One region of the Brevibacillus sp. GCM10020057 genome, then DNA from elsewhere that is predicted to be linked to it. Evidence: riboswitches for the same ligand, from Rfam matches in the RefSeq annotation. Region 1 holds a riboswitch; each other region holds the start of a gene.
What was found. Region 1 has a riboswitch for S-adenosylmethionine ahead of ACFSO0_RS12980 (pyridoxal phosphate-dependent aminotransferase). Riboswitches for the same ligand answer to the same signal wherever they lie in the genome.
Positions count from the first base shown of each region.

Region 2: another riboswitch for S-adenosylmethionine. It lies ahead of ACFSO0_RS06385 (methionine ABC transporter ATP-binding protein); the one in region 1 lies ahead of ACFSO0_RS12980 (pyridoxal phosphate-dependent aminotransferase).
Region 3: another riboswitch for S-adenosylmethionine. It lies ahead of ACFSO0_RS14530 (homoserine dehydrogenase); the one in region 1 lies ahead of ACFSO0_RS12980 (pyridoxal phosphate-dependent aminotransferase).
Region 4: another riboswitch for S-adenosylmethionine. It lies ahead of mtnK (S-methyl-5-thioribose kinase); the one in region 1 lies ahead of ACFSO0_RS12980 (pyridoxal phosphate-dependent aminotransferase).

Region 1 covers NZ_JBHUJW010000041.1:211,004-218,832, reverse strand. The annotation lists gene ACFSO0_RS13000 (IMEF encapsulin system ferritin-like cargo protein) at 1-589, shown strand, start outside; gene ACFSO0_RS12995 (family 1 encapsulin nanocompartment shell protein) at 623-1,471, shown strand; gene ACFSO0_RS12990 (aminotransferase-like domain-containing protein) at 1,606-2,814, opposite strand; gene ACFSO0_RS12985 (hypothetical protein) at 3,001-3,471, opposite strand; gene ACFSO0_RS12980 (pyridoxal phosphate-dependent aminotransferase) at 3,678-4,856, opposite strand; SAM riboswitch class I at 4,957-5,072, opposite strand; gene ACFSO0_RS12975 (hypothetical protein) at 5,124-5,261, opposite strand; gene ACFSO0_RS12970 (DMT family transporter) at 5,281-6,180, opposite strand; gene ACFSO0_RS12965 (MFS transporter) at 6,334-7,605, opposite strand; gene moaC (cyclic pyranopterin monophosphate synthase MoaC) at 7,609-7,829, opposite strand, start outside.
Region 2 covers NZ_JBHUJW010000021.1:95,730-103,558, forward strand. The annotation lists gene ACFSO0_RS06370 (LCP family protein) at 1-400, shown strand, start outside; gene ACFSO0_RS06375 (helix-turn-helix transcriptional regulator) at 509-1,495, opposite strand; gene ACFSO0_RS06380 (FUSC family protein) at 1,611-2,792, shown strand; SAM riboswitch class I at 2,917-3,033, shown strand; gene ACFSO0_RS06385 (methionine ABC transporter ATP-binding protein) at 3,136-4,149, shown strand; gene ACFSO0_RS06390 (methionine ABC transporter permease) at 4,150-4,809, shown strand; gene ACFSO0_RS06395 (MetQ/NlpA family ABC transporter substrate-binding protein) at 4,871-5,713, shown strand; gene ACFSO0_RS06400 (peptide ABC transporter substrate-binding protein) at 6,091-7,734, shown strand.
Region 3 covers NZ_JBHUJW010000043.1:188,183-196,011, forward strand. The annotation lists gene zwf (glucose-6-phosphate dehydrogenase) at 1-729, shown strand, start outside; gene ACFSO0_RS14515 (Gfo/Idh/MocA family protein) at 864-1,853, shown strand; gene ACFSO0_RS14520 (cyclase family protein) at 2,045-2,668, shown strand; gene ACFSO0_RS14525 (DinB family protein) at 2,727-3,242, shown strand; SAM riboswitch class I at 3,346-3,453, shown strand; SAM riboswitch class I at 3,549-3,658, shown strand; gene ACFSO0_RS14530 (homoserine dehydrogenase) at 3,742-5,007, shown strand; gene ACFSO0_RS14535 (VOC family protein) at 5,192-6,001, shown strand; gene ACFSO0_RS14540 (S-layer homology domain-containing protein) at 6,400-7,260, opposite strand; gene ACFSO0_RS14545 (hypothetical protein) at 7,283-7,531, opposite strand; gene ACFSO0_RS14550 (CcdC family protein) at 7,614-7,829, opposite strand, start outside.
Region 4 covers NZ_JBHUJW010000034.1:109,190-117,018, forward strand. The annotation lists gene ACFSO0_RS10900 (ABC transporter ATP-binding protein) at 1-864, opposite strand, end outside; gene ACFSO0_RS10905 (ABC transporter ATP-binding protein) at 880-2,622, opposite strand; gene ACFSO0_RS10910 (GNAT family N-acetyltransferase) at 2,727-3,299, opposite strand; gene ACFSO0_RS10915 (OsmC family protein) at 3,480-3,947, opposite strand; gene mtnA (S-methyl-5-thioribose-1-phosphate isomerase) at 4,077-5,117, opposite strand; gene mtnK (S-methyl-5-thioribose kinase) at 5,114-6,343, opposite strand; SAM riboswitch class I at 6,489-6,633, opposite strand; SAM riboswitch class I at 6,835-7,006, shown strand; gene ACFSO0_RS10930 (2,3-diketo-5-methylthiopentyl-1-phosphate enolase) at 7,123-7,829, shown strand, end outside.

The sequences.
Region 1 (7,829 bases):
CTTTTCACAGCTGCACGCCATTTTTGATCGTACCAGAGGCTACATCAACCGTTTCATGAGCATCATTCAGCCCATCGTTGACGCTGCCCAGGACGAGCACACCCGCCTGTATTACCATCACATTCTGGAAGAAGAAGAACAGCGTTTGGGGCGCCTGGAGCAACTGGTTCCCCATCTGGAAGAACTGGCTGCGAATCAGAAATCGGATCAATTGAGCGACCGCGAGCTGTCTCGTCTGCTGTCCGATATTAATCTGGAGCGCTTCGGGCTGCACAATTTCCGCGAGCATCTGGAACTGTCCCTGTACGAGTTTCGCGATGAAGAGACGCGGCTCGACCTCGACGGCATGCGGGAAAAAACGCATGCTGACTACTTGCTGGTAAAAGACATCATGAGCAGGCTGAGCGAACGCTTCTCGGATGTGTACCACGCGGATCTGACTGACCACGACGAAGGGCATGACGTTCATCAGGTGGACCATCTGAAGGCGTCGGCGGGCGTTGCGTCCGTCACCTCGCATCCGGCTGCTCCTGCTTCCGTCCCCGGCAAAAAGGGACTGACCGTAGGCAGCTTGAAAGGTTTGCACTAATCCTACAATCCTGACTGACTTGGAGGTATAGCAATGGACAAGCTTCGCAAATACCCGGACTCTCCCCTGACTCACGAGGAATGGAACCAGCTGGACGCGACTGTCGTCGACATGGCCCGTCGCCAACTGGTCGGCCGCCGCTTCATCGACATTTACGGACCGCTCGGAGAAGGCATCCAGACCATTACCAATGACGTGTACGACGAATCCCGTTTCGGCGGGCTGAGCCTGCGCGGCGAATCGCTGGAATTGACGCAGCCGAGCCGTCGCGTCAGCATGACCATCCCGATTTTGTACAAAGACTTCATGCTCTACTGGCGCGATGTTGCCCAGGCCCGTACGCTAGGCATGCCGCTGGACATGAGCGCGGCAGCCAACGCCGCTTCCGGCTGCGCCCTGCTGGAAGACGACCTGATTTTCAACGGGGCGGCTGAATTCGATCTGCCCGGCCTGATGAACGTGAAAGGACGCCTCACCCATCTCAAGAGCGACTGGATGGAATCCGGCAATGCCTTTGCCGACATCGTGGAAGCGCGCAACAAACTGTTGAAAATGGGCCACAGCGGTCCTTACGCGCTCGTGGTCTCTCCTGAACTGTACGCGCTGCTGCACCGCGTCCACAAAGGAACCAACGTGCTGGAGATCGACCACGTCCGCAACCTCGTCACCGACGGCGTCTTCCAATCTCCGACGATCAAGGGACGCGCGGGTGTCCTCGTCGCAACCGGCCGCCACAATCTCGACCTGGCCGTCGCTGAAGACTTCGACACGTCTTTCCTCGGAGACGAGCAAATGAACAGCTTGTTCCGCGTCTACGAGTGCGTCGTCCTGCGCATCAAGCGTCCGACTGCCATCTGCACGCTGGAAGAGACAGAAGAATAATCGTCCCCGGACATTGAAAAAGACAGCCACTCTTTTGGCTGTCTTTTTGGTACGGACAGAAAGGGAACAGCTTCCTGTCCGGCAATTGTATCTATGTCCAGTGGCGGCCCGGTTTGCCAGGCGTTCGTTGCTGCCTAGTTCGTGACGGCTTCCGTTTGCTGATACTGCGCCAGTGCTTTGCCCAGGCGGGAAATCGCCAGCTGCGTGTCTTCGCGATTGAGCAGGGTGTAGTTCAGGCGCATCGTATTGAGCCTGGCTTCCTCCGCATAGAACGGCTTGCCCGGTACGAAAGCCACGCCTTCTTTTACGGAGAGCGCGAGCAGTTTTTCGGCATCGAAGTTCTGCGGCAGGTTCACCCAGAAGAACATCCCTCCGCGCGGTTTCTCCCACGTCACGCCTTCCCATTGCTGCCTAGTCATCAGTTCATGCATCCACTCCATGCGCTCTTGGTAGGAGGAGCGGATTTTCCGGATATGGCTGTCCAGATCGAAGCGGGACAACAGCTGGTGCAGCGCAATCTGGTCGATGGTGCTCGACTGCAGATCGACGGCCTGTTTTGCCTTGACCATCATCTGGATGACGCGGGAATCCCCGATCGCCCAGCCGGTGCGCAGACCTGGCGCGACGATCTTGGAAAACGTGCTGGTGTAGACGACACAGGAGTCGGTCGGATGCTCATCCAGCGAAAAGATGGAGCGGTATGGCTCCTGTCCGTCAAACTGGATTTCGCCGTACGGATCGTCCTCCAGAATCAGAATGTTATTTTCCTTGCACTGACGCAGCAGGCCGAGACGGCGCTCGAGCGACCACACCTTTCCGGTCGGGTTGGCAAATGTCGGGATGACGTAGGCCATTTTCGGGCGGTATTTTGCGATTTTCGCCGCCAGATCGTCCAGATCCATGCCTTCAGCGTCTCCCTCCACCGGAATGGCGCGAATACCACGAAATTGGAACAATTGGACCGCAGCCAGGTACGTAGGGTTTTCTACCAGCACGACGTCGCCTTCGTCCAAATAGACGCGGCAAAGCAAGTCGACGGCCTGCTGGGAGCCGGTGGTCAGCAGCATATTGTCCACGCCAACATTCATCTGTTTTTGCTTCATGCGGGAAGCCACCCATTCGCGCAACGGCAAATAGCCGTCGGTCAGACCGTACTGCAGAGCCTTCGCACCCAAATCGAACGAGCGGTCAAACGCTTCCCGCATTTCTGCGATCGGAAAAGAATCCTCTGCCGGCAATCCCCCGGCCAGCGAGAGAACCTGATTGCCTTGTGTCAGCTTCAAGATTTCCCGGACCGCCGAGGAGGATAATGCTTCGACTGATTTTGAAAATGAATACTCCATGTTCCGTTCCCCCTTGATTTTGTTTAATCTTGTTTTATCACTGCCGACAAGCAATGTCCAATGCTCGCTTGCTATGGGGGAATAGGTTTTAGCTATGTCGAGCGGCTGTTCGATTCCGCTGCCGAAAACGAAAAACCCCTTTCCGCATGGGAAAGAGGCTATGTATCTGTTCATGGAAAGCGATCTCTACGCGATCCGCACAACTCGCGATTTCTCTGCTTGCGGCAGGAACGACAGGTCGAACCGGGCATGCGCTTCTTCCAGTCCCACGTCCTGTGCCAGGAGCAAGGCTTCCTCCTGGAACGTCAACGTACAGCTGCCTTCGTTCAACTCGCACAGACGCTTCAGCCGTTTCAGACGGTCCGCCTTTTTCTCGGCCCGCATGTATTCGTTGCGCAGCTCGCACACATCGACATGGCGAGCATCGGCAATCATGCTGATGTCGTCTACGTGGACAATCAGTCTCTGACCTTCTTCCGTCACAAAACCGATCGAGCAAAAATGCGCACCTGACATTTCCAGGCGAGTGAGTACCGCATTGGCGTAAACTTCTCCCGTACGCAGCCGGATCGAGCTGGCTTCTATGGCCCCGCCTATCTTCCGCTCGTTGGCGATCACCGTATACATATCCGTGTAGCCGTTAATCTGATAGCGCATGGTACCCTCCCGTTTTGCCCAAGTTGTCATTGAGACTAATTATCATCGGCAATTCCTATCCTATAATGAAAATCATTATCTGTCAATAATGAGAATGATTTTTATTGATAGTGACTCTGGCTGCGCTTTTCGTCCTGCAAGAAAAGACCGCACTCGCTGAATCGGTCAGTGAATGCGGTCTGTTTCTTCGGTATTACCTTTGTATGTTATGCTTTGGCAAAAATGCCGAGCTGCTCGATTCTGCGCACAGCCTCTGCCAGACGCGCTTCATCGGACAGCAGGGCGGCGCGCACGTAGCCTTCGCCGGTCGGGCCAAAACCGTTTCCAGGCGCTACCACGACATGGGCTTTTTCCAGCAGCAAATCGGAAAATTCGACGGACGTAAAGCCGCTCGGAACCGGGAGCCAGGCGAAAAAGGAGCCTTGGGAGGGCTGCGCCTGCCAGCCGATGCGGTGCAGGTTGGTAAACAGAGCGTTGCGCCGGCTCTCATACACCGCGACGAGATCGCGGACGCACTGCTGCGATCCGGCCATGGCTTTGACGGCGGCCATCTGCACGGCTCCGAACAGGCTCACGAAGTAGTGGTCCTGGATCAGGTTAATCAACCGCACCAGCTCGCGGTTGCCGACCATCGCGCCGACGCGCCAGCCTGCCATGTTGTACGTCTTGGACAACGTGTAAAACTCGACGCCGACTTCTTTTGCCCCCGGCACTTGCATGAAGCTGACCGGCTTCTTGCCGTCATAGCTGATCGCTCCGTAGGCGAAGTCGTGGCAGACGACGATTTCGTTTTTGCGGGCGAAGCGAATCGTCTCCTCGAAAAATTCAATCGGAGCATTGACGGCGGTAGGATTGTTCGGGTAGTTGAGGAACATCAGCTTCGCACGCTCCAGATCTGCCTGGGCGATCTGGCCGTAGTTCGGCAAAAACCCGTTTTCAGCACGAAGCGGCATCATGACCATGCGCCCGTCCACGACAGCCACGCCGGACCAGTAGTCCGGATAGCCGGGGTCCGGAACCAGCGCCACATCGCCCTGGTTCATCAGCACCTGGCAGATTTCCACCAAGCCCGTCTTGCTGCCGAACAGGATGGCGACTTCTTCTTCCGGATCGAGATCGACGTCGAATTCTTGCTTGTACCAATGCGCGACTGCCTGCTTCAGCTCCAGGCGGCCGCTGAACGGCGGATATTTATGATGCAGCGGGAGCGCGGCGGCTGCCTGCAATTCTTCTACAATATGCGGGGGAGTCGGCAAATCGGGATTGCCTTGGCCGAGATTGATGACGTCGTGCCCGGCTGCGATCACTTTGTTTACTTTCGCTACCAGCGTGGCAAAAAACTGTGTCGGCAGCCGCTCGATCATGTCAGAGGGTTGAATACGCATCTGTCTTCATTTCCTTTCTGTCGGGTAATGCAGGTAGCGCGATATGAGCAACAAAAACCCCTTTTCCTTACAGAAAAAGGGGTAGATCAGCTTCGTCACGTCCTTATCTGCCAGGAATACTCCTGCTGGAATTGGCACAGCATCTTTTGCCGCCGGGGCAAACAGATCCGCTGCCGGGCTTCATCGGGCCAGTCCCTCCACCTCTCTGCATAAGTAAAGTACACGGAATATAATGTTTTGAATCTTCTTCATACTACTTGAGCCGTATCAGCGTGTCAAGATGCTTGCTGCATTTGCACCATCGCCCCATCGTGCAGCAGCATCTGCGAGCGCCAGGACGAGCAGCCTTGCCCGCATCTTCGCGGTGGAATAGCCTTCCAGACAAAAAAACAGGCTGCCTGACATCTGCAGCCTGCTTTCCCCTTTACGTCTCCACAGTCGCTTGCGTTTTCGGCTTCTCCCGTCTGCCCGTCAAAAATACGCCGCCCACAATAAAGACCATGCCTGCCATGAGGTTCCACGTAATGGCTTCATGCAACAGCGCATAGCCCCAGACAAAGGCGGTGACCGGCACCAGATAGGTCACGAGAGACGCAATCTCCGGCCCGCCCTTTTGCACCAGGTAGTAGTACAAAATATACGCGATGCCGGAGCCAAACACGCCGATCCCCGCCAAGGCCCCAAGGGTACTGCCCGAAGTGAAGGCGGTGAAGGAACAGGATTCTGTCATCAACGCAACGCTCCCGCTGCCGAGCGTAGAGCTAAGCAAGGTGCCGAACGTGATCTGGTAAGCAGACAAGTTGCCCGGCAGCCGCCTGGACAACTGCCCGCCGACCGCATAACAGCAGGTCGCTGCCATCATGCATAGAAAGCCGAGCACATCGACGGAGACGATGGAGACAGGGTTCACGTCGAGCAGGACGATGATTCCGCAAAAGCCGATGAGCATCCCCAGCCACTGCATGCGACCGACCGCGGCTTTGAAGAACAGAATCCCGATCGCCAGCGTCCAGAGCGGTGTCGTCGCATTCAGGACCGATGCCATTGTGCTCGTCACCCGCGTCTCGCTGAAGGCGATGAACGCCCAGGGAATTGCCGTATTGATCAAGGCCATCCTCACCATCGGGCCCCAGGCGATCCGCTTCAGTTCCAGCGGCTTTTTCAGGATGAGCATGACGATGGTGATCGTGATCAGGCCGAGCGCCGAGCGCAGAAAGGCAATCGTCCAGGGACCGAACTCGTGGAGCAATATTTTCATAAAGAAAAACGACCCGCCCCAAATCAGGCTGAGCATCGTCAAAACCAGAACCAACGACCGCGACACACAAATCCCTTCCCTCTTCGTATTCTGCATGCACAGCAATGCCATGCTTGTATTCTAGCAGGCCAAAGATTCCACGGCTATCGAAGTTTGCCGGTTGCTGCACTTGCCTTCTCATCTGGGCAAAAGGCACAAGCCGGGCGCCTTTTCGCTGCTCTATTTTTCGATCGTCGCCTGGATGCCCCTTCGTTTGCCGCGCTTTTGCATGGAGCCTTGCAGAACGAAAAAGGCAACGGACAAAAGGGACAATCCAGCCATGATGTACAGCAGCCCCTGCGCCTGGAACGTCTGGAAGATGAAAGCCCCGAGCAGCGGACCGAGCATGCGGCCTGCCGAGCCGGTGCCGGATACCAGCCCCTGGATGAAGCCTTCCCGTCCTTGTGGCGTGAACTCTGCCGCTACGGTCGGGACGGCAGGCCAGACGAGCATTTCGCCGATCGTCATCACGAACATGGCCGCGACAAAACCGGCATAGGCGGTCGTCTGCGACAAAATCAGCATCGACAAGGCGAACACATACGTCCCCAGCAGCAACTGTGCACGCAGCGTTCGGGCGAGGCGCCTGATGATCCACGCGATCAGCGGCTGCCCGAACAGGATGAGCCCTCCGTTCAACGTCCAGAGCAGGCTGTATTGGCGCAAGGAAATGCCGAGCGACTGCATGTAGGCAGACAGCACCGTCGTCCACTGCACGTAGACGATCCAGCTGATGAGAAGCCCTGCGCACAGCAGCACCAGCGCTCCCCATACGACTTTTTGAACAGAAGTCGCTGCGTCCCGCGGCACTTCCAAAGCGGCTGACGCCTGACTGTCTGCCGCCCTCAGCTCCACGCTCCCGTCTGGCTGCCCGGATGCAGCGGCTTGCAGGTGCCGGGGCAGGATGAAGATGAACATCGCGAACACGCAGACCTGGGCAATGGCGTTGCCGAAGAACGTCCAGGCAAACGACACGCTCGCCAGTACCCCGCCGAGTGCGGAGCCGGCCGCGACGCCTGCGTTCAGCGCCACGTAAATCATGTTCATGACCTTGCGTCCTCCCTCGGGCCACAGCACGACGGCGAGCGCGTTCATGACGGGCGAGAGCATCCCGTAGAACAAGCCGCTTAGCAGCAGCAAGACGGTGTAGGCCGTGAAGTTGGCCGTAAAGCCCAAAAAGAGGGAAATGACGATGATGCCAAGGGAGGACAGCACGATCGTCTTCATCTTCCCCCAGCGGTCAAAGAGCATGCCGCCTGCCAGACTGCCGATGAGAAAAGCCCCCTGGTTTAACATGAGCAGCAAGCCAGCTGTCGTCAGCGGCTTGCCCAGATACTCGTGAATGTAGATCGTAACCAGCGGCCAAATACAAGCCATGCCGGTAGAAAAAATGACGGCAGCAATCGAAAGGAGCCGAATGCTGCTCGGATAGGATTTCCACGCCTGATTCATCTGTCAGTTCTCTCCCCGGCGGAAGTCGCCGCTTTTTCCGCCTGTCTTCAGCAAAAGGCTGGTCGGACCGATTACCATGCCTTTGTCCATCGCCTTGCACATGTCGTACACTGTCAAGGCTGCGACGCTTGCTGCAGTCAGTGCTTCCATTTCCACACCGGTTTTTCCAGTCGTTTTGACCATCGCTTCGATCACGAGCGTCTCGTCATCGGCAAAAGCAAAGC
Region 2 (7,829 bases), on a different contig from region 1:
GCAATACGTCCGTTTTCGCCACGATGCCACTTCCGATTACACGCGCACGGAGCGCCAGCGCAAGCTGCTGGCGGCAGTAGCCGACCAGATGAAAAAAGGGACGACGCTGCTGCAGCTGCCAATGATCCTCAAAGAGGTCACGCCGTACGTTCAGACCAATATCAGCGCGCTGGACATGCTGAAGCTGTCCGCGCTGGGGCTGAATCTGGACACGCAAAATCCGGGTGAATACCAGCTGCCGCCGATGGGAATGTTCCGGGAATCCCGTCAGGCAGGCTCTGTCCTCGTGCCAGATGTAGAGGAAGTGCAGACATTTATCCGGCAGAAGCTCCAGCCAGCGGTCGCGGATACGAATGCCTCTGTCACAGACGAAGGAACGAAAAGCAGCACGCCGCAGTGAGCGTGCTGCTTTTTTGGTGCTGGAAAGAAAGCGAGCGGTCGCAGGCCAGCCGGGACTCGAGAGCGCGGCATCTGTCTGAATGGCCCGCGCAAGCAGACGGGTTTTCCCTTACCCACTTTCGCCCGTCCCCGTCCTGTAAAACTGCGCCAGTTGTTCCGCCTGCGCCTGCAGTCGGCTGGCGAGCGCGGCCGGTTCCACGACGACCGCGTGTATCCCCAGCGCAAACAGGCAGGCAAGGGCGGCTTCCTCGTTCTCGAAGGGCAGCGTGATCCGTACCCAGTCTTTCCGCGCCAAAGAAGGCTGAGAGGCAGGAGTAGTTCCGCCCGGGAGGACACTTCCTTTTGCCAGTAACGCGACCCCCTCCGCCGACAGATCCAGAACGGCAGAAAAACGCGCACGCTTTTCCTCCCAATGCGTCACCCATTCGCGCCAAAAGGCTTGCAGCGAAAAGCCGTCGGGGCGGCGGAAAGGCTCCCCGGTGATGTCGAGCGACCGGACTCTGGCTAACCGAAAGGCGCGCACCTGGCCGCCGCTCTCGCCTGCGAGGAACCAGATGCCTCCTTTGGCGATCAGGCCGTACGGTTTCATCTCCAGCTCGGCAACATTTCCTTGGCGGGACACGTAGGTCATGTTCACGCATCGCTCCTCCCAAATGGCTTGCTGGGCGGTTTGCAAAAAGCGGACGTTTTCCGCAGAGGGCCGCCACGAGTCTGAGTCGAGAAAAATGCGGTCTCGAATCCAGTCCGCATCCCCGCGAACGGGGGCGGGCAGGGCATGCAGCAGCTTGAGCAAGGCGGAGCGCAGCGCATCGCCGATCCCCAGCTGTTGCGCCAGTTGATTGGGCTGGTGCAAAAACAGCGCGTGAATCTCCGGCCTGGTCAAGCCGTCGAGCCGGATTCGGTAATCGCGAGGCAGGAAGAAGCCTCCGTCCGTTCCCGGATGGGCATGGATCGGCACGCCTGCCGTGCAGAGCGCGTCCATATCCCGATAAATGGTACGCTCCGATACTTCCAGCCGTTTGGCCAGCTCCTTTGCGGTCAGCCTGCCTTCTGATTGCAAGAGCAGCATAATGGTCAACAGTCGATCGGCCCGCATCGCTCACTCTCCGTCCTCTTCCGTGAATTTGCTCCTATTATTGAATCACTGACATGAGATGTCAACAATGGTGTGCTATGCTGCCGGTATAACGAGGAATGAGAGGAGCAGGAAGATGCTGCGAATATTCAACCGGGAGCGGAACGAACTGCCGCAGGTCGCCGCTTGCCTGATCGGAATGGCCGGCCCGATTGCGGCGGGAATGTTGTGCGGCAAGACGGAGCTTGGCTTGTTGGCAGCCTACGGGGCGATGATCCACGCCAGCAGCGGAGAAGGGGAGGAAGCGGAACCTTCACGGCAGCACGCAGACAGGCCGATGATCTTGCGAGTGGGCGCGCTGCTGCGCAGGGTGTTCGCCGGGGCACTCGGGATGCTGCTCGGCGGCCTGCTTGGTCATCACGGCTGGATGTACGGGACAGGGATGGTACTCCTTTCTGCTCTGGCGGCGCTCGTGGGCGGGCTTGGCAGGGAGGCGGCGGTCGCGAGCGCACAGTTTATCATTTTTATGGTAATGGGCGCGGGGATGGGCGGGAACAGCTACGGCGGACAGCACCATCCAGGGGCAGTGGGCGCCCTGTTTGGGGCAGGCTCGCTCTGGGGAGCGTGCGCATCCATGCTTGTGTCGGCGGTATTTCCAGGCAGGGAGAAGAGGATAGAAGCAGCGCCGGGACGGGTTGCTCCGTCTTTTTCCAAAAGGCTGAAATGGTGGAGAGCCTCTTTGCAGGAGTTTGTCGGCTGGCAGTATTGCCTGCGGATGGGCCTGTGCATGGCGGTGGCGGAAGCGGTCGGTGCGCTGCTCCACCAGGAGAGGTCGTACTGGATTCCGTTGACGGTCGCCATCGTGCTGCAGCGCAGCTTTGCTGCCGTGGCGACGCGGGTCATCCGCAGGGGAGCTGGAACCGTGGCCGGTGCTCTGCTGGGCGGCGCTCTCCTGCTCGGCTCGCTGCCGCCTACGGCCGGCTTGCTGCTCGCGGCCGCCCTCGCTGCGCTTCGACCGATCTTTCGCAGCCGCAGCTACACGGTCTACTCCATGCTGATGACACCCTTGATGGTGGTCCTGCTCGGCTTTGGGACGCCGATGTCGGCAGACGTACTGTTCACGCGCGTGCTCGATACCGGGATCGGCGGTGCGATCGCGCTGGTGTGCGGCTATTTCCTCTGGCCCAGCCGCTTGCGACAGCAGGTAGACAAAGCGCAAGAGGAACGGCGCAGGAAGGCTGCCCGTGCAGCAGGTCGGGAGCGGAAGCGCTTCCCCACCCGGGAGAGCAAGACAGATGATAGAGAAAATTCACAATAAAACAAACACATTGTGAAACAACTATTTTTTCTTAGTATTCTATTGACGCGCGACATTCCCAAAGGATATAATCCGAGTTGTATCATCGAACTGCAAAATATGAAAAATATATACGTGGAAATCTTTCTTATCAAGAGAGGCGGAGGGACAGGCCCTATGAAGCCCGGCAACCGGCCCATGTCTGACATGGGTGTCGCGGTGCCAATTCCTACAAGATTGATTGGATCTTGACAGATGAGAAGGGTGGATGCGAACGCGATAGACGTTGCAGCCCCTTTTTCGTTTGTGAAAAAGGGGTTTTTACTTTTTCATTAAAGTAACCTGTGTATAGGAGGTGGACTCGTTGATTCAATTGCGCAATCTGCAAAAAAGCTATCAGGTACAAGGAAAGACGATTCCTGCGCTGCACGGAATTGATCTGACGATAGAAAAGGGAGAAATTTTCGGGATCATCGGGCATTCCGGGGCAGGAAAAAGTACGCTGATCCGCTGCATCAACCTGCTGGAGCGGCCGACTTCCGGACAGGTCATCGTCGACGGGGTGGACCTGACTTCCCTGGACGATCAAAAGCTGCAGGAACAACGCCGCCACGTCGGGATGATTTTTCAGCACTTTAACTTGCTGTCCTCCGCCACGGTAGGCGACAATGTGGCGTTTCCGCTCAAGCTGGCGAAGCGCCCCAAAGACGAAATCCGCAAAAAGGTGGACGAGCTGCTGAAGCTGGTGGGACTGGAAGCGCATCGGGACAAGTATCCTGCCCAGCTGTCTGGCGGTCAGAAACAGCGCGTCGGGATCGCCCGCGCGTTGGCGAACGACCCGAAGGTGCTGCTGTGCGACGAGGCTACTTCGGCACTCGACCCGCAGACGACCAATTCCATTCTGGCGCTGCTATTGGATATTAATCGCAAGCTGGGCTTGACCATCGTTTTGATCACCCACGAGATGCATGTGATCCGCTCCATCTGCGACCGCGTCGGCGTCATCGACGGGGGACGCATCGTCGAGTCGGGCAATGTGCTGGAAGTGTTCCTCAAGCCGAAGCACCCGACCACACAGGAATTTGTGGAGCAGGTAGCAGACTCTGCGGAGCTGCGCGAAGCCGTTGCCCATGAGAAAGCATCCGGCAAGCGGACGATCGCCCGCGTCACCTTCCTTGGCGAGCAGACGTACCAGCCGATTTTGTTCCAGACGATGCAGGAGACAGGCACCGTGTTCAGCATCTTGCAAGGAACCATCTCTCGCATGAAGGACACGCCGTACGGCCAGCTGGTCGTCGAGCTGGAAGGCGATGATGCGCAGAGCCGGCGGGCCATCGAGACGCTGCGCCAGCGCGGTCTCGAAGTGGAGGTGATTTAGATGGCATTGGAAAATGTAGACTGGTCTGAAATTGTCGATGGCACATTGGCCACACTAACGATGCTGGGCTTCTCGACACTGTTTGCCGTGTTGATCGGTCTGCCTGTGGGGATCATCCTGTTCCTCACATCGCGAGGACAGCTTTTGGAAAACCGCGCATTTTACTCGGCAGCTTCGGTCGTGGTCAACGTCTTGCGTTCCGTACCGTTCATCATTTTGATGATCCTGCTCATTCCGTTTACGAAATTGATCGTAGGGACTTCCCTTGGGGTGCTCGGGGCGATTCCGCCGCTGGTCATCGGGGCAGCGCCATTCTTCGCCCGTCTGGTGGAGACCTCGCTGCGCGAAGTCGATCGGGGCGTGATCGAGGCGGCACAGTCGATGGGCGCCTCCAATTGGCAAATCGTCTGGAACGTCCTTTTGCCGGAAGCGCGCTCCGGCCTGATCGCAGCCATTACCATCACTACGGTGACACTCGTCTCGTACACCGCGATGTCCGGGGTGATCGGCGGGGGCGGTTTGGGTGACCTGGCGATTCGCTACGGCTATCAACGCTTCCAGACCGATGTCATGATTGTCACGGTCATCATTTTGCTCGTGTTGGTGCAGATCTTGCAGACCCTTGGGGATCGGCTGGTTTTGAAATTCAGCCGCAAGTGAGATCTTTCCATAGATGTTTCAACAACCAAAAACATGCATAGAGGAGAAGGGGGATTTTTCCATGAAAAAGCTAGTAGTATCTGTACTGTCTACGGTATTGGCATTCTCGCTGGCCGCTTGCGGCAGCAAACAGGAAGCGGCTCCGGCACCTGCTGAGGGCGGTGCCCAAGGCTCCCAGGGACAAGAAGTGACCTTGAAGGTCGGCGCAACTCCTGTGCCGCACGCTGAAATTCTGAAATTCATCCAGCCGAAGCTGAAAGAACAAGGCGTGAACCTGGAGATCAAGGAATTCACCGACTACGTGCAGCCAAACATGCAGCTCAACGAAAAACAGCTGGACGCGAACTTCTTCCAGCACAAACCATACCTTGAGCAATTCAACAAAGACCAAAACATGGATCTGCAACCGGTTGTAGCTGTACACATCGAACCATTCGGCGGGTACTCCAAAAAAATCAAGAAAATTGACGAGTTGGCTGACGGCGCGACGGTCGCTCTGCCAAACGACCCGACCAACAACGGGCGCGCTCTGGCTCTGCTGGAGAAAAACGGCGTAATCAAACTGAAAGACGGCGTAGGCATCAGCGGTACGGTCAAAGACATCGTGGAAAACAAGAAAAACCTGAAGTTCAAAGAAGTAGAAGCAGCCATGCTGCCACGCGTATTGGAAGAAGTAGACCTGGCACTGATCAACACGAACTACGCGCTGGAAGCAAAACTCGTTCCAACCACGGACGCGCTGATTCTCGAAGACAAAGAATCTCCGTACGCGAACTACCTGGTAGCACGCCCGGACAACAAAGACTCCGAAGCGATGCAAAAACTGGCAAAAGAGCTGACCTCTCCAGAAGTGAAGAAGTTCATCGAAGAACAATACAAAGGCGCAATCGTTCCGGCATTCTAAGAATCACGAAGCGGAACGGCAGCAAATACCCAACTGGCCTTGCGGGGCTGGTTGGGTTTATTTTTTGCCAACGGCTTGTTTGACAGGAATCTTGCCGGCGCAAAATCCGAACATTAGTCGACGAGCTGGTCCGCGCTTCTCGGGACGACCGCATATTTTTCTAGGCGTGAGGAATACTTTGTCTGAACGGGTAAGCAAGATTTTGCTGGAGGAGATGCAGGTCGCGCTACAAATTTCTCGCGATAAATAAAATTTTATTTTTGATTAATTATTTTTATGAATAAATAAAAATTTATTAAATAATTCTAAAACATGTTCAAAAACAATGTAACAGGATGTATTATTGATAAAAGATTTAGAAAAGGGGGATAAATGGCATGAAAAAAAATGTTTTCGTAGCAATGAGTTCCATCCTCGTACTTGGTGCAGCGCTGGCTGGTTGCGGCAGCAATGACGCAGCGAAGCCCGCAGACAACGGCCAAGCAAGCGCTCCTGCGCAAGAAGCAACGAAGTCAGGTCCAAAAATTCTGAAAGTGAACCTGCACTCCGAGCCGCCGACAGCTGACCCTGGAATCGCAGAAGACTCCACTTCCGGTACCATCGTGCGTGCAGCTTTTGAAGGTTTGACTCGTACAGGAGAAGACGGTAAAGTACACGAAGCTGCAGCGGAAAGCTACACCGTTTCCGAGGACGGCAAAACGTATACATTTAAACTGCGCGACGCCAAATGGAGCAACGGCGACCCGGTAACGGCGAAAGATTTTGAATTCGCCTGGAAACGCGCCCTGGACCCGAAAACGGCTTCCAACTACGCGTACCAGTTGTACTACATCAAGAACGGGGAAGCATTCAACAAGGGGAAAGCAAAAGTAGATGACGTGGGCGTAAAAGCGCTGGACGACAAAACGCTGGAAGTAACCCTGGAGAACCCGACACCGTTCTTCACCGAGCTGACTGCGTTCTACACTTACTATCCGGTAAACAAGAAAGTCGTCGAAGCCAACGAAAAATGGGCAATCGACGCTTCTACCCACGTAGGGAACGGTCCGTTCAAGCTGGAATCCTGGGAGCACAAAAGCAAGCTCGTTCTGGCGAAAAACGAAAACTACTGGGATAAAGACAACGTAAAACTGGACAAAATCGAATTCTCCATGGTAGAAGACGAGAACACCGAGCTGTCCATGTTTGACAACGGCGAACTCGACTGGGCTGGTGCACCTACAAGCTCGCTTCCGACAGACGCCATCCCGGCACTGAAAGACTCCGGCAAAATGAAAACACAGCCGATCGCGGGTACTTACTGGTACAAATTCAATACGGAAAAAGCTCCGTTCAACAACGTGAAAATCCGTAAAGCGTTTACGTATGCAATTGACCGTCAATCCTTGATCGACAACGTTCTGCAATCCGGTCAGTTGCCAGCGACAGGCGCAGTACCGCCGTCCATGGCGCTGAAACAAGACGGCTACTTCAAGGACAACGATATCGAAACAGCGAAAAAGCTGCTGGAAGAAGGGATGAAAGAGGAAGGCCTCACCAAACTGCCTCCGATCACCCTGTCCTACAACACTTCCGAAGCGCACAAAAAGATTGCCGAAGCGATCCAGGACCAATGGAAGAAAAACCTGGGCGTAGACGTGAAGCTCGAAAACAAAGAGTGGAAAGTTTATCTGGAAGACTTGCACCAAGGCAACTTCCAAATCGGCCGCATGGGCTGGCTGGGTGACTTCAACGACCCAATCAACTTCCTGGAGCTGTACAAGGACAAAAAAGGCGGAAACAACGACACCAACTGGGAAAATCCGAAGTACAAAGAGCTCTTGAACCAATCCGCTCTGGAAAAAGATCCAGAGAAGCGTAAAGCAATCCTGGCACAGGCAGAACAAATCCTGATGGATGAAATGCCGATCATGCCAATCTACTTCTACACCGATTCCTGGGTACAAAGCGACAAGGTTACCGGTGTTGTCATCGACGGTCTGGGCTCTGTCGACTACAAATACGCTGACAAAGCGGAATAAGAATGACTCATGCAGGAGAGGGGTGGCGCAAAGCCGCCTCTCTTCTTTTTTTCCCCGTTTATGGACAGATGACCAATCCATCCGAAGGCTCCTGA
Region 3 (7,829 bases), on a different contig from region 1:
ATTACGGCCACAGACATTCGGGCGCAAAAGCGCAAGGTGATGGAGGCAGTGCGGCAGCTGGCAGTCAAAGATGTGGCGAAAAACATCGTGCGCGCCCAGTATCGCGCAGGGAAAATCGGTGAGGCTCCGGTTGTCGGCTACCGGGAGGAGCCTGGCGTATCGCCTGCTTCCATGACGGAGACGTACATCGCCGCACGCGTCTGGATTGATGACCCGTTCTGGAGCGGGGTACCTTTTTACATTCGTACCGGAAAGCGCCTGAAGGAAAAAGCGACCCGCATTGTCATCGAATTCAAGAACCCGTTGGAGCAGCTGTACCGGGAGCAGCAGGAAAAGACCGCTCCCAATCTGCTGATTGTCAATGTACACCCCGATGAAGGAATCGCCTTGCAGTTGAATAGCAAAAATCCGGCCAACAGCGGCAAAATTGAGCCAGTGACGGTTGATTTCAGCTCGGGCCACAAGGACGTGCCCGAGGCTTACGAGCGGCTGCTGTTCGATGCGTTGCGCGGGGATTCCACCTACTTTGCGCATTGGAACGAAGTGCGGCTGGCCTGGGAATGGGTGGAGCCGATCCTGGCTGCTTTTGAACAAAATCTCGTGCCGCTTGCATCGTATGAGGCTGGTTCGCACGGGCCAGAGGCAGCACGTGACCTGCTCCGGGAAGAAGGCTTTTCCTGGTGGCTGGATGAGATAGAAGAACGGGAGCTTGCGGCGGCGCATCCGTAAAGCCGGAAAGGCGCAAGCTGACGCAAGTGCAGGTTCGCTTCCCGCAGCCTGAGAACCTATTCGTCATGACGAGCGGCCAAAAGGTGTCCGGGCAGCAGCGGCGAAGCAATGAAAAAACGAGGGGGATGCGATTTATGCGTTTTGGCGTGATCGGCACAAACTGGATTACCGAAGAGTTCATCCAGGCAGGTCTTACGGTAGAGGGCTTTTCGCTGCAAGCTGTTTATTCGCGGACGAGCGAGCGCGCCAAAGAATTTGCCGACAAATTCGCAGCTCCTTATGTTTTCACGGACATCGCAGAGATGGTGGCGAGCGGACAGATCGACGCCGTCTACATTGCCAGCCCCAATTGCTTTCATGCCGAGCAGGCGATCCTGTGCATGAGCATGGGGCTGCACGTGTTGTGCGAAAAGCCGCTCGCCTCGAATGTGCGCGAGGTCGAGGCGATGCTGGCGGCGGCGAAAAAATACGATGTCTTGCTCATGGAGGCTGTGAAGTCCACTTTGGTGCCGAACTTTTTCGCGATTTCCGACCATTTGCCCAAGCTGGGAAAAATTCGCCGTTTTACCGCCAGCTATTGCCAGTATTCCTCCCGCTACGATGCGTACCGTGCGGGGGAAGTGCTGCGTGCCTTTGACCCTGCCTACTCGAACGGGGCGTTGATGGATCTTGGAATCTACTGCCTCTATCCGGCGATTGTTCTGTTTGGCAAGCCAAAGCAGGTCAAGGCAGAAGGAATTTTGCTCGCGTCAGGGGTAGACGGAGAAGGCAGTATTCTCTTGAAGTACGATGAGATGGATGCCGTCCTCAGCTTTTCCAAGATTACGACCTCCTATCAGCCCGCGGAAATCCAGGGCGAGGACGCAACGATGGTCATTGATAAAATCAATCACCTCACGCGCGTCGAGATTCGTTACCGCGACGGCAGGGTAGAGGATGTGACCAGGCCTCAGGCATCGAAAACCATGCAGTATGAAATCAGGGAGTTCATCCGCCTGGCCGCTGCGGGTGCCAGAGAGTCGGCGACGAATTCGCATACAGCCTCGAGGTTGGCCATGGAAGTGATGGACGAAGCGAGAAGACAGATCGGCGTCGTATTTCCCGCCGATTTGCCGCAAGAATAGCTGTGTTTGCTTCTTCCAGCCAGCAAACAGGTTCTTGCATCCGTTGACAACATAGATCGGGCTTGACTGATTGAATGCACCAACCAGCAGGAGAGCGGGGCGCAGTCCTGAATTTGTAATGGATACATGCAAAAAAATGGAGCTTGCCCGCAGCCCCGTGCGGTGGAAGGAACAGACGGAGGGAAAACGCGATGATCATGTACGATGTAACCGGAGCGATCTTTGAAGGAATGACCGTGTACAAAAACAAGCCGGAGAAGCAGCCGAGAATCAAGCCAGTCACGAACGGGTACGTGACCGAATCCCGCATCGAGCTGGACGTACATACCGGGACGCACGTGGATGCTCCCTTGCACATGGTGACAGATGGCGAAACGTTTGAATCGATCGCGCTGGAGAAGCTGGTGGGCAGCTGCAGGGTGCTCGATCTGACGCATGTGGAGGACCGGATCTGCCGCGCGGATCTGGAGCCTTTTGACATTCAGCCGGGCGAATTTCTGTTGTTCAAGACGAAAAACTCGCAGGACGAGGCGTTTTCCTTTGATTTTGTCTTTTTGGCAAAGGATGGGGCGGAGTATTTGGCGGACCTTGGTGTGCGCGGAGTAGGTACAGACGCACTCGGGATCGAGCGCAGCCAGGAAGGCCATCCCACCCACAAGGCGCTGTTCGCCGGCGGTGTCATTATCATCGAAGGACTGCGGCTGCGGGAAGTGCCGGATGGGGCATACTTCATGGTGGCCGCACCGCTCAAGCTCGTCGGCACGGATGCCGCGCCTGCCAGAGTCTTGCTGTTTGACGGTGTGACTGTCTCGTAGGAGAAACCGTTTGGCCAGTCTGAGGGAGAATGTGCAAAATGAAAAAGGGGGATGCGACATGCTCGAACGTCCAGCGAAAGGCGAGTACAACGTCTATTACACCAGTTATGTTGATCTCGTGCCGGAGGGGGTACTGCTGCCATTGCTGCTGGAGCAGCTGGAGGAGACGACAGCGAAATTTTCTTCCCTGACCGAGGAGCAGCAAGACCGTCGCTACGCGCCAGGAAAGTATACGGTCAAGGAAGTGCTCGGCCACATCATCGACACGGAGCGGATCATGAGCTACCGACTGCTCCGCATTGCGCGCGGAGACCAGACGCCGCTCGCCGGGTACGACGATGAAGCGTACGTGGCAGCAGGTGCCTTTGCCACAAGACCGATGAAGGACATGGTCGAAGAGTTCAGGGCTGTGCGGCTGTCCACGGTCGCGCTGCTCAAAGGTGTGCCCGATCATGCCTGGTCCAGATCAGGGATCGCCAATGACAGCGAGATTACTGCACGTGCGCTCGCGTACATCATTGCCGGTCACGAGCGTCACCACCTGCGGGTTCTCGCCGAGCGATACGGCGTCTGAACGGATTGAGGCTCACAGCAAGACTTCTATCTGGGCAAATCGTCAGAATGTGGTTGACGGATGGAGAGGAATTTCTTAGAATATACTTCAACAGCATACAACGTTCTTATCCAGAGAGGTGGAGGGTCTGGCCCGATGAAGCCCGGCAACCGTCACGATGTATGTGACAAGGTGCCAATTCCTGCGGGACTGCGGTCTCGAGAGATAAGAAGCGGGCTATTCGTACAGACTTACGAACCTTCTTCTTCTCGAAGAAGGTTTTTCTGTTTTACAAGCGGATGGTTTAGAAACTTCATAGCAATTTTTTTCTTATCCAGAGAGGTGGAGGGACTGGCCCGATGAAGCCCGGCAACCGTCACGATGCATGTGACAAGGTGCCAATTCCTGCAGGAGAAGCTCATCCTGAGAGATAAGAAGGGGATGCCCGATGAACATCAGCCTTCTTCTTCTCGAAGAAGGTTTTTTTGTTGCACAATAATTTACCGATGGGGTGACTGGAATGAGTGTAGAGGTAGTCAAAGTAGGATTGCTGGGGCTGGGTACAGTCGGAGGAGGCGTGATCAAGACGATTCACTCCCAGCAGGAGAAGCTCGCGGCGCGTCTGGGGAAACGGATCGAGATCGTCAAGGCGCTGGTGCGGGACGCGGAAAAGGAGAGGGCCGTACAAATGGGCCGCACCGTGCTGACCACCGACTTTGACGAGGTGCTGCATAGCGGCGTGGATATCGTCGTCGAGGTCATGGGCGGAGTCGAGCCTGCTTACGATTACGTGCGGGCCTCAATCGAAAAGGGCTGTCATGTCGTCACGGCGAACAAGGAGCTGCTGGCCAAACGGGGCGCAGAGCTCGTGGAACTGGCGAACCGGCACCAGGTACACCTGGCCTATGAGGCGAGCGTGGCCGGGGGAATTCCCATTCTCGGCGTCCTGCGCCAGTTTCTCAGGACGAATGACATTACTGGCATTCGCGGGATACTCAACGGGACGACCAACTTCATCCTGACCAAGATGGAGGCCGAGCAGCTTTCGTATCAGGAGGTGCTGCGGGAGGCGCAGGAGCTGGGCTACGCCGAGGCAGACCCGCGCTCCGATGTGGAGGGCTTCGATGCCATGTACAAACTGTATATCCTCGCCCAGCTCGTGTACGGGGAATCGCTGCCGCTCGCGGAGGTAAGCCGGAAAGGGATCGCGGACCTGACTTGCGGGCAGATCCGGATCGCCAGCGAACTGGGGTACCGGATCAAGCTGATCGCCCAGGCGAACCAGACGGGGGACGGAATCCATCTGTCGGTCGAACCAACCGCGCTGCCTTTGGACCATCCGCTGGCGCAAATCCAGGATTCCTACAACGCAGTCCAACTGTCGGGGAACATTGTGGGCGACTTGCTGTTTACGGGCAGGGGAGCCGGGGAAATGCCGACAGCGAGTGCGGTCGTGGAAGATTTGGCGTACCTGTTGACCCAGCCGTTCACACCGCACCCCGTCTGGAAAGAAAGAGAGGGAGCCGCAAAAGAGCTGTCAGGGGGACGGGAACAGTCGCTCTGCTACGTGGAAGGGGCGGGGCCGGCTGCAACTCCGGATCGCGTCCTGCAGTTTTTGCGTGCCAGCGGCGTCGAGGTACACAAGCTCAAGGTCCAGTTCGATCTGGGCGGCGTCCTGCGCGCCGGACTGATTACGTCCGGGCTGCACGAGGAACACACAGATTTGCTTCGCTCCGACTTCGGTCTGCAGGTGCGGTGTTTTCCTTTGCTGCACGCTTCAGAATAGGAGCGCCAGAACCGTTCACGAGCAGCGGCCATTCGGGCGGATGAGGCCGATGCCGGTAGGGCTGGATGCGTTTCTGCCAGACGGGCGCCCGTTTCGTCACCTTTCCTTTTCACAGGAGAAGAAGTACAATGAACAAAAGTTTTGGCAAATGACGGGCCGCGCGCCCGAGCGTGGAGGGGAGCCTATGCAGCTGGCATTGGATCATATCGTTCATTTCTTGCACCGTTCTCCGGCAGAGCCAGTCGAACAATTCCGTCAACATGGATATCATGCGGTTGCCGGAGGAAGACATGTGACGTGGGGGACATGGAACAGCTTGAGTTACTTTGGGCTGTCGTATGTAGAATTTTTGTCTGTAGAGCTTCCGGAGATTGCTGCAAACTCCGATAATCCGCTGATTCGCCAGCTCGTCGGGGAACAGAATCGTGGAGAAGGTCTCGGGCAGATCGCGCTGCGCACACGGGAGATGGATCAGTGGGCGGAGCATTTTGCAGGCAAAGGCTTGCAGGTGACGGGGCCGGTAGCTGGCAGCCGCAAGCGTGACGACGGTACGGTCATCCGCTGGCGCATGCTTTTTTTGCGCGATCCGGACAGTGGGCTGGTGCCGCCGTTCCTCATCGAATGGGAAGCAGATGACGCGGAACGCAAGCACGACCTGACACAGCGGGGTGTCATCGCGGCACATCCGAACGGTGCTGCCGCTGTCGACTCTATCGTCTATGCGACGACGGATCTGGACGAAGCGGCGAGCCGCTGGCAGCACTGGTTTGACTGGCAGAGCGGCGACGTGTATCTGGACGATCTGCTCGGAGCACGCTGCCGCAAATTTTCCCTGTCTGGCGGCGACGTCGTGCTCTGCGAGCCGGTCCGGGCTGGCATTGCCCAGGAGGCATTGGACAGCAGAGGAGAGCGGCCGTTCGCGGTGCGGATCGCGGGAGCAGCCAAGGAAGGGCTGGATCAGGTGTACGGCGGCTATTACGTCCGGATGAGGTAGGCGAGGAGAGCAGAGTGAGGTCGGGAGAGAGCAGAAGCCCTGTGGCTGCCAACAAAGGATGTCGGGGAAGCTAGACTGCATTCTCTAAAGCAGTTTTGTGCAATAAAAATTCTTTGGCAAGGATTTACAAGTCAATCAAGGTTGTAGACATGTTTTTTTCGTGAAGAGATGGGCCAGAAAAAAGTCACGTCATCATTTGGCCCATCAACTGGTTTATCAGTGCGGTGAAGTTCAAGTCATCCTACTGTAAACCCGCTTTTATCACCATAAAGTCTGCGGCAGAAACGGGAGGATAATAAACTCCCCCCGTTATCAAGATACAAATGCTTAACAATAAAGCTGGTATATTAAACTTCTTAAGCTTTCTTTTCATTCAAGCTCCCGCCAACATGAAGAGTTTAATCATATTTCTTGATCATCTCGTTTACCCTTGTCAATTTCGGAAGCTCATTATAACTATACGTTGCCACATCTTCTGGCTTTCCAGGGATGAACACCATAATCACCATGCGCTGAACATCTGTAGCCTTCACCTTGATTGCCATTCCATTTTTCAAGTAGATCGTGCTGCCGTCTTTCTTAAGGATCGTTCCCTTGATAGTCAGTCCTTTTGGAGACGGACCATTCCCAACCAGCACCCCATTTGTCACCTTCAGACTATTGTGAAACTGATCCGCTACTTTACGCCCTACAACAATGCCGTTGTACTCGATGTGCAGGAACTTGAAAACCTTTGCCGCTTCCGCACGGGTAAATGGACTTTCAGGTGTCTGTCCCCAAACTTTCGGAAGGATACGCCTTGCTATCAGGTGCTGGTAGTTGGTAGTACCTGGCCAAATTCCTCCATGATATGGCTTCCACGCGTTGTTCACAATCAGAGACGCTTCCTCCTTGGTAAGAAGGCGGTTCGGATCAATCGGAACACCTGCAAGGATTCCTGCTTTATTGGATTTTTCATAAATGTCTTTCGCCCAATGCCCGACTGGGAGCTGTGCCACGGGAGCCTTCTCTTTCAACTGCATGACAGCAACCAAACTCGTCAGCAGCTGTCCTTGCGTGATTTGGGCGTTTGGCCGGAACGTCCCGTCTGCGTATTTCCACATCACTCGTTTTTCCAGCACGTAATCGATGTCGTCTTTATACGCATGATTCTGATAGTCGGAAACACTGGCGACCTGTTTTCCTTCCGCTGCTTGTACGTAAAAAGCCGGGGCAACCGCCGAAACGGAAACACCCGCCGCCAGCAGCGATGCCATCATCACTGCGCTTGCTGGTTTTTCATCATTTGAAATACCTTCCTCTGGTTACAAAGTTTTCACTTGCATCGACTTCCTTCTCTAAAAAAAAACGAATCGATGTATTGTAAATAGTTCCCTGCAAATTCCTGTCCGGCTCGGGCAAACGAGATGGCAGAAAGCGCAGTTGTTCACTGGCGGATTGCCAAAAAGTTTGCCAATGAAAGCGAGTGCAGGTTTGCCCCTTGTTTGGCGGCACGAAAAAATCCCCTCCGGTCAACAGTAACGAGTCCATGATCGCATGAACTCCTTTTTACTGTCTACCATGAGGGGATCATCCCAGTGTGGCAGAAGTCTCTTGTCTTTGTTTCAATCCGTTACGTGCCGAATGTTTTCTTCGTCAGTTGACGGTACATGTACAGCATCGCGATCCGCCAGGGCACCAGCATTCCGAAGGCGAGCAGGAAGAACAGGCCGCCGGTTTGGATTGGTGTGAACGAGTCGTTGATCATCAGCTTGATGACCAGGCGAATCACCAACAGCCCCATGAGGATGACAAAAAAGGCTTTGGAGCGCTTCAAGTACACATCCTG
Region 4 (7,829 bases), on a different contig from region 1:
GTGGTACACGACCACGAGCACTGCCAGCACCGGCACCGTCAAAAAGCAGATCAGCGCCAGCTCGGGCTGCAAAATGTACAGCGCGACGAGGATGCCGAGCAAATAAATGCCGTTCTGCACAAAGGTCGCCAGCACGCTGACATACAGTTCGCGGATCGCCTCCGTATCGTTGCTGACGCGGGAGACGAGCGAGCCGACCGGCGTCTTGTCGAAAAAGGAGACGGGCAGCCTTTGCAAATGCACAAACAGCTTCATCCGCATCTGCTGAATGATCCGCTGGGCAATCGTCTGCAGCCACAAAATCTGCACGTAGTTGAAGCCCGCCGACAGCAGGATCAGGGCGCCGTATCCGAAAGACAGCCAGATGATCGGCAGCACTTCGCTTTGGTACAACGCCTTGACTTCATCGGCGGTCAGGCGAATGCCCGTATGTGCCGCACCCGCCGCTGCATCACCCGTGACCACTTGCACGCGCTCACGGCCGCTTTCCGCAGGCAGCGGCGTAATCCGCTTCTCTTCGCTCTGGTCTACCTCTCCGTGCACGAGGTAGTACGTCACTCCTTCCGCCAAAATGCTTACCTGGCTCCCGGGATCAGCCGACAACCCCGCCGCTTCCAGCGCATCCTGACGTACGTAGAACTTCCCGTCCACCTGCACGGCTTCGGCTGCTTGCGGCTGCTTCGCAAATTCGTACCACGGCTTCTGGATGGCGAGGATGTGGCTATCGATCATCACCTTCGCCAGAAAGGGGCCAGCCAGCTCCGCACTGGTGCCGAGCAGCAGCAGCAGGAGCGCCCCCAGTATCTGTTTTCGGAACGGCTTCGCGAAATCGACCAGCCGCCTTCCTGCTTTTTGTCCGCTCATGACTTGACCTCCTGTCTACCCGACGACATCCTGCTCCATCTGCTGGCGCCTGAACTGCTCGGCGTACCAGCCGTTTCGCTGCATCAGTTCGTCGTGTGTTCCCCGCTCCACGATCCGCCCTTCATCGAGGACGAGAATCAGCTGGGCATGCTGCACCGCAGACAGCCGATGCGCCGTAATAATGGTCGTTTTGCCCGCCCGCTCCTTACGCAAATGGCGCAGAATGCTCTCCTCCGTGCGGGCATCTACAGCCGACAAGGAATCGTCCAAAATCAAAATATCGGCGTTCAGCAGCAAGGCGCGGGCGATGGAAATGCGCTGCTTCTGACCGCCGGAGAGGGTGACGCCCTTTTCCCCCACCATCGTCCGGATGCCATCCCGAAACTGCAGAAGATCGCTGCCCATTTCCGCCAGCTCCAGCGCGCGCAGCACTTCCTGCTCCGCCGCGTCCGGCTTGCCGAAGGCCACATTTTCGGCAATGCTGCGGGAAAAGAGCAAATGCTCCTGGGGAACATAGCCGATCTTCTCACGCAGAGCAGACAGCGACAGCGATTCGATCGGCACGCCGCCGACGAAGAGCGAGCCTTCGTCCACCGGATACTGGTGCAGCAAGGTGCGGCACAGCGTCGACTTGCCGCTGCCCGTGCGTCCGACGATGCCGAGCGTCTCGCCTTCTCCCAGCGTAAACGTCACATCGCAAAGGGCAGGCTTCTCCGCCCCCGGATACGTGAACGAAAAATGACGCGCTTCTACTGTACTGGCGATGGCGGACGCGACAGGCATTTCTTGCTCCTGCACATCCGGCTCCTCCCTCAGCAGCTCCGCCAGCCGCTTGTGCGAAGCGCCGCCTCGCTGCAGGACGTTGATGAGCCAGCCGAACGCGAACATGGGCCAAATCAACAGTCCCAGATACATGTTAAAGGCGACCAGATCCCCCAAGGAAATGGCGCTCGTAAAGACGAGATACGTCCCGTAGCCGAGCCCGATCAAAAAGCTGAACCCGATAATAATGGCAATCGTCGGCTCGAACAAGGCATCGATCCGGGTGACGCTCACATTGCGCTCCAGCGTCTTCTCGCTCACGCGGCGAAACGCCTCCACATCCGCTTTTTCCTGGACAAAGGCACGCAGCACGCGCACGCCGGAGACCGACTGCTGCACGTGGTCGTTCATCTCGCCAAACGCCTCCTGGGCCAAATAAAAGCGCTCGTGCAAAAGCTTTCCGTAATACGCCGTCGACCACGCCAAAAACGGCATCGGAATCAACGCGGCAATTGTCAGCCTCCAGTCGATAGCCGTCAGCATGACAATGAACGTCAAAAGCGTCATGAACAGTGAATCCACCAGCGTCAGCACTCCCATGCTCGCCGTCTGCTCGATGTTCGGGATGTCGTTGGTGGCGACCGCCATCAGATCGCCGCTGCGCTTGCGGTTGTAAAAGGAAGGCGTCATGCGGGTCAAATGGGCAAACAGCCGCTCCCGCAGCGTCTTCTCCAAAATCAGCGCTCCCCCGTTCAACAGGTACCGCCACAGAAACCGCAGGCCGTACAAAAGCAGCCCGAGCATCAGCAGGATCAGGACGGTCCGCGTCAAATCCGCCGGCGTGAGCGTGCGGTTGCGAATCGCGTCGACAGTGCCGCCGATCAGGCGCGGGGGCATGAGCATGAGGGTGTCTATCACAAACAGCGTACAGATGCCGATCACATATCGCTTCCAGCGCTCTTTGAAAAACCAGGATAATTGCCGTAACGTTTCCATCGCGCATTCACCTCATCTCGCTGTACCTGGCGTATAAAAAAGGGGCTGCATGTGCGCAACCCCTTTTTTCGCTTCCTCTATCGTAATTTACTGAATTTTCCTTGTCAATCCAGCATTTTTTTCCGCCTGTGGATTTCCTCCCACTCGGAGCGCAGCAGGCTGTAAACCGCATGATCGACGAAGTGGTCGTACAGAAACTCGTTTCTCCGCAGGACCCCTTCCAGATGGAACCCGAGACGCTCCGGTATCGCCCGGCTCCTGTAATTTTCGGTGGCGGCCTGAATCGTGACCTTTTCCAGCCCCCAGGAGGTGAAAATCAGGTGGTCCATATAGGCGGATACCGCGTTCGTCATCAGTCCCTTGCCCTGGAACTGCGCCCCCAGCCAGTAGCCGATGGCAGTCTTCTTGTTGATCCAGTCGATATTGTGCACGCCGATGGTTCCTGCCAGGCGCCCTTTGTACCAGATCCCGTAATGGATTCCCTGGTTGTTGCTGTACTGATTCATCGTCATGCGAATGAACTGCTCTGTGTCCTCCACCCGTTTCGTATAGTCCAGCCAGGGCAGCCATTGCCGTAAATAGGAGCGGTTCGTATCGGTGAGCCAGAACATTTCTTTGGCATCGGCCGGCTCCAGTTGCTTGAGCAGCGAATGTTCCGTCATCTGTATGCGCCTCATTGGTTCTCCCTCCCCCAGATCCTCCCTGATCGTTTGCCGAAAACTGGAAAAAATTCTCTTACGCTCGATTATGAAACAGGGTCCCTGCCATTGGCAAGGGCGTCGTGGGGTCCAACATCAGACCCGGGAAAAAAGAACAAGCTGACACAGTCGTCAGCTTTGCGCCTGCCTGTTTGGTGGTCACACCCGTTCGGCGTTTCCTTGCGGCTCGGGAATCTCGCTGCCGTTCAGAACGACGTGCGGCACGATCGCCGCCTTGAGCGATGCCGCCACCGGGCAATACTTCTCGGCCTCCAGCTTTACCGCCTGCCAGAGCCGGGACGAAGCGACCTCTCCCCGGACGTGAAACGTGAGGTGAATTTCGGAAATGGCATGGGGAGCTTCTTCGCCCCGGATGCCGTCTGCCGTGATTTCGATTGCTTCCGGCGACTGCCTCATTTTTTCCAGCAGCCTGGTCACGCCGATCCCCATGCAGCCGACCAGGCCGACGAGCAAGAGCTCCAACGGGCTGTTGCCCGCACCTTCCCCGCCCAGGTCGACGCCGGAATCCATCCGCACCGGATAGCCGCTCGGGCCTTCCGCTGTAAATTGGTGCTTTCCCTGCCACTCGCCGCGGACGCTGATCGGTTTCCTGGTCTGTCCTGCCATGTACTTTCGCCCCTTTTCCCGTTTACTGTGCCACATCCCACACATGTCCATCATAGCTGGTTCCAAAGGGGCGCGTCTCTCCTTTGTAAAAAAACCTGCCCCCAGACGCGAAGCAGGTCACTTTGCAGGCTATCGCTTGCTGCTGCGGATGTCCTCCGGCTTGAAAATGCCGGTCTCCGTCACGATCGCCGTGATGTACTCCGCCGGGGTCACATCGAACGCCGGGTTGTACACCTTGATGCCGTCCGGCGCTACCTGTTTGCCCAGGCCATGCGTAATTTCCTCTGCCGGCCGCTCCTCGATCGGAATGTCGGCACCGGTCGCGGTCTCCAGGTCCACGGAGGAGAGCGGCGCTGCCACGTAGAACGGGATGCCGTGCGCCTTGGCCAGTACAGCCACGCCGTACGTGCCGATCTTGTTCGCCACATCGCCGTTCGCCGCCACGCGGTCGGTGCCGACGATCACTGCCTGCACCTTGCCCTGCGACATGACCATCGCCGCCATGTTGTCGCAGATCAGCGTGACGTCAATCCCGGCCTGTTGCAGTTCATAGGCGGTGAGACGTGCACCCTGGAGCACCGGACGCGTCTCGTCTGCGTACACCTTCAGGTTCCAGCCGCGCTCCTTGGCGAGGTAAAACGGTGCCGTCGCCGTGCCGTATGCCGCAGTAGCCAACGCCCCCGGATTGCAGTGGGTGAGCACGCCCATGCCGTCATGCAGCAGCGTCAGCAGATGCTCCCCGATCTTCCGGCACACTTCTGCGTCTTCCCGCTGGATCGCCAATGCTTCATCGAGCACGGCTGCCTTCAATTCGGCAACGGATTTGTCCCCTTCCGCCTGCACGCGCGCCTTGATCCGGTCGAGCGCCCAGAACAGGTTGACCGCTGTCGGGCGGGACGTACCCAAATACTCGGCCTTTGCCTGCAGCTCGCTCCAAAATTCCGCTGCCGATGCGGCTGCGCTGTTGCGAATGCCGAGATACAGCCCGTAGGCCGCCGACATCCCGATGGCAGGTGCCCCCCGCACTTGCAGGTGGCGAATGGACGCCCACACTTCCTCTGGCGTAGTCAAGGTCAAATAAACGGTTTCTACAGGCAATCGCGTCTGATCGAGCAGGACGAGAGCATCGTTCTCCCACTTGACTGGCGAAAGTTGCGTGCTGGTTGTCATACGGTCGTTGCCTCCTGATAATATCGTGCTGTCGCGGTGCGGACGATGTCTGTAATGTCTGTGGATTCTTCGATGTTATAGCGTTGGAGAATCAGCGCTTCCCCGATTGCCAGCGCCAGACGCTCCGCTTCGGCGCGCGTCTGTGCGTCTTCGATGCTGTTCAGGTCAGCCACACCCGCGAGGCCGATGACGCGGCGCAAGATTTTGCAGCCCGCAAAGCCTGCGGCATCCTGCACGAGACGCTTCACATAGCTCTGCCAGAAGCCTTCGGTGTGGGCGCTGCGCTCTTTGGCGTGCTTGTGCCAGAGCTGGACGAACTGGGAGACGAATTCACTCCAGACATCCTCTACTGTCGCAAGCAAATAATCGCGGTACGATTCGCGTTCCCCTGGATCTTTCTGCAATCCGTGTTGTGCTGCGTAGTTGAGCAGCAGGTTGGCGATGACCGCACCGATGTCAAAGCCGATCGGGCCGTAGTAAGCAAACTCGGGATCGATCACCTTGACGCTCGTTTCCGTGATGAAGATGCTGCCTGTGTGCAAATCACCGTGCAGCAGCGCCTCTGCCCGGGTGAGGAAGTCAAATTTCAGCTTGGCGATCTCCAGCTTCAGCGGCTTGTTGTTCCAGATCGCTTCCACTTCTTTTTGGATCAACGGATTGTAGTCGTTCGTCGGCGCGTTTTCATAAGGATCTGTAAACACCAGATCTTCCGTAATTTTGCACAATTCCGGATTCAAGAATGTTCCGACCAGGGCTTTTTTGTCAAACGGATTCGCCCCGAGATCGGAAGTGTAGAACAAGGTGTGGGCGAGGAATTTGCCGATCTGTTTCGGGAACAGCGGGTAGCGGTTGCCCTGGATCAGGCCTTTTCTCATGATGATGTGGTCTCCCACGTTTTCCATGATGGTCAGCGCCAGCTCCTGGTCGAAATGGTACACTTCCGGCACCAGCTCCGGCACGTATTTGTGCTGGATGCGCAGCGCTTCGCTCTCGATGCGGGCGCGGTCGACTGTCAGCGGCCACGATTCGCCCACCACGCGAGCGTAAGGCAACGCCTGCTTGACGATGACACTCTTTCCGGTGGCCTCGTCCCGAATGTCGAAAACGAGATTGAGGTTGCCGTCGCCGATTTCCTTGCTGTACAGTGTTGCTCCCTCGTGAAACAAACCCGGCAATGCTTTTACAAACTCCACTGCTTCCTGCTCTGTCAATGCGCGATATGCCATGTTTTTTCTCCCCTTGCTCTATTTTTTCGTCTATTCCCAGCGCGGCATCTTGGCCCAGCCGTACAGTCAAACAAACATCAAAAAGACCTCTTTCCCGAAGAAAAGAGGTCGCTGTCGTCACGCATAGAGAAACGTGCCTTTGTCCCCCTTATCTTCCAGACCACTTTTGTTTCTGCAGGAATTAGCACCGTGCACGCCGCCAGCAGTTCAGTCGCATCAGCTGCTAAAATGGCGTCATGTCGGTTGCCGGGTATCATCGGGCCAGTCCCTCCACCTTCTCTGGATAAGGTATCCAACGTATACAGTTTTGAGTTTAGTTTGAATCATACAACCACGTCCCGATGCTGTCAACACCCTATTTCGGGTGAACGCCCATCTTTTCTCGACAATTCCTATCTGTTAACTGAGCAAAAAATAATTTGACTCCCGCATCCGAACGTCATATCATGAATCTAACAAGAACACGCTGATTTTGGTGTCAAACCCAATAACTCTTATCGCGAGCTGGCTGAGGGACTGGCCCTATGATGCCCGGCAACCGGCGCTCTTTTTTTGTCTTCCGCATTTCGATGGAGAGCGAAACGGTGCTAATTCCAACGGATAAGAGTCGAGTGCAGGAGATTTTCTTTTCTTTGCCTCGACTTTGAACCCGAGAGATGAGAGGAGACGAAGACGCAAACTGGTCGACAACCGCCTCCCTGCTCGAAGGGGGGCTCTTTTCATTTACTTTTGCGGTTTCACCCGAAGCTGTTCCACCTGAAGGAGGATGAATCCTGGCAATGAGTGAGCACCGAATCCTCGTTACGTATTTGACCCAAGCAAAAGATTTGCATAAAAAAGCCGAAGCGATCGCCGTCGGGATGACCGTCGGTTCGTGGACAGATTTGCCCGCAGCAAGGCAAGCCGAGCTGAAGCCGTATTTGGGCGAAGCCGTGAGCGCAACTCCGCTCGAGACGCTTGAGAACAGAGAGACGCGCGGGCTGATTACCGTCAGCTATCCGACCCGCAACTTCACCAGCGATATTCCGTCCCTGTTGACCGGAATCTTCGGAAAGCTGTCCATGGACGGCAAGATCAAGCTGATCGACATCCAGCTGCCCGATTCGTTTATCGGCGCGTTCCCCGGTCCCAAATACGGGATCGACGGCCTGCGCGACCGGCTCGGTGCGCATGACCGGCCGCTCCTGATGAGCATTTTCAAGTCCTGCCTTGGCCTTCCTTTCGATGATCTGAAAACCCAGTTTCGCGCCCAGGCATTGGGCGGCGTCGATCTGGTCAAAGATGACGAAATTTTCTTTGCGGATGACCGTGCGCCGTTCCTCGAGCGGATTCGCGCCTTCAAGCAGATCGCCCGCGAGACCGAGCAGGAGATCGGCAAGCCGGTGCTCTACGCAGCCAACCTGACCGGACCTGTGAACGAACTGAACGAAAAGGCAAAACGCGCGGCAGAAGCAGGCGCCGATTGCCTGCTGTTCAACGTCCTGGC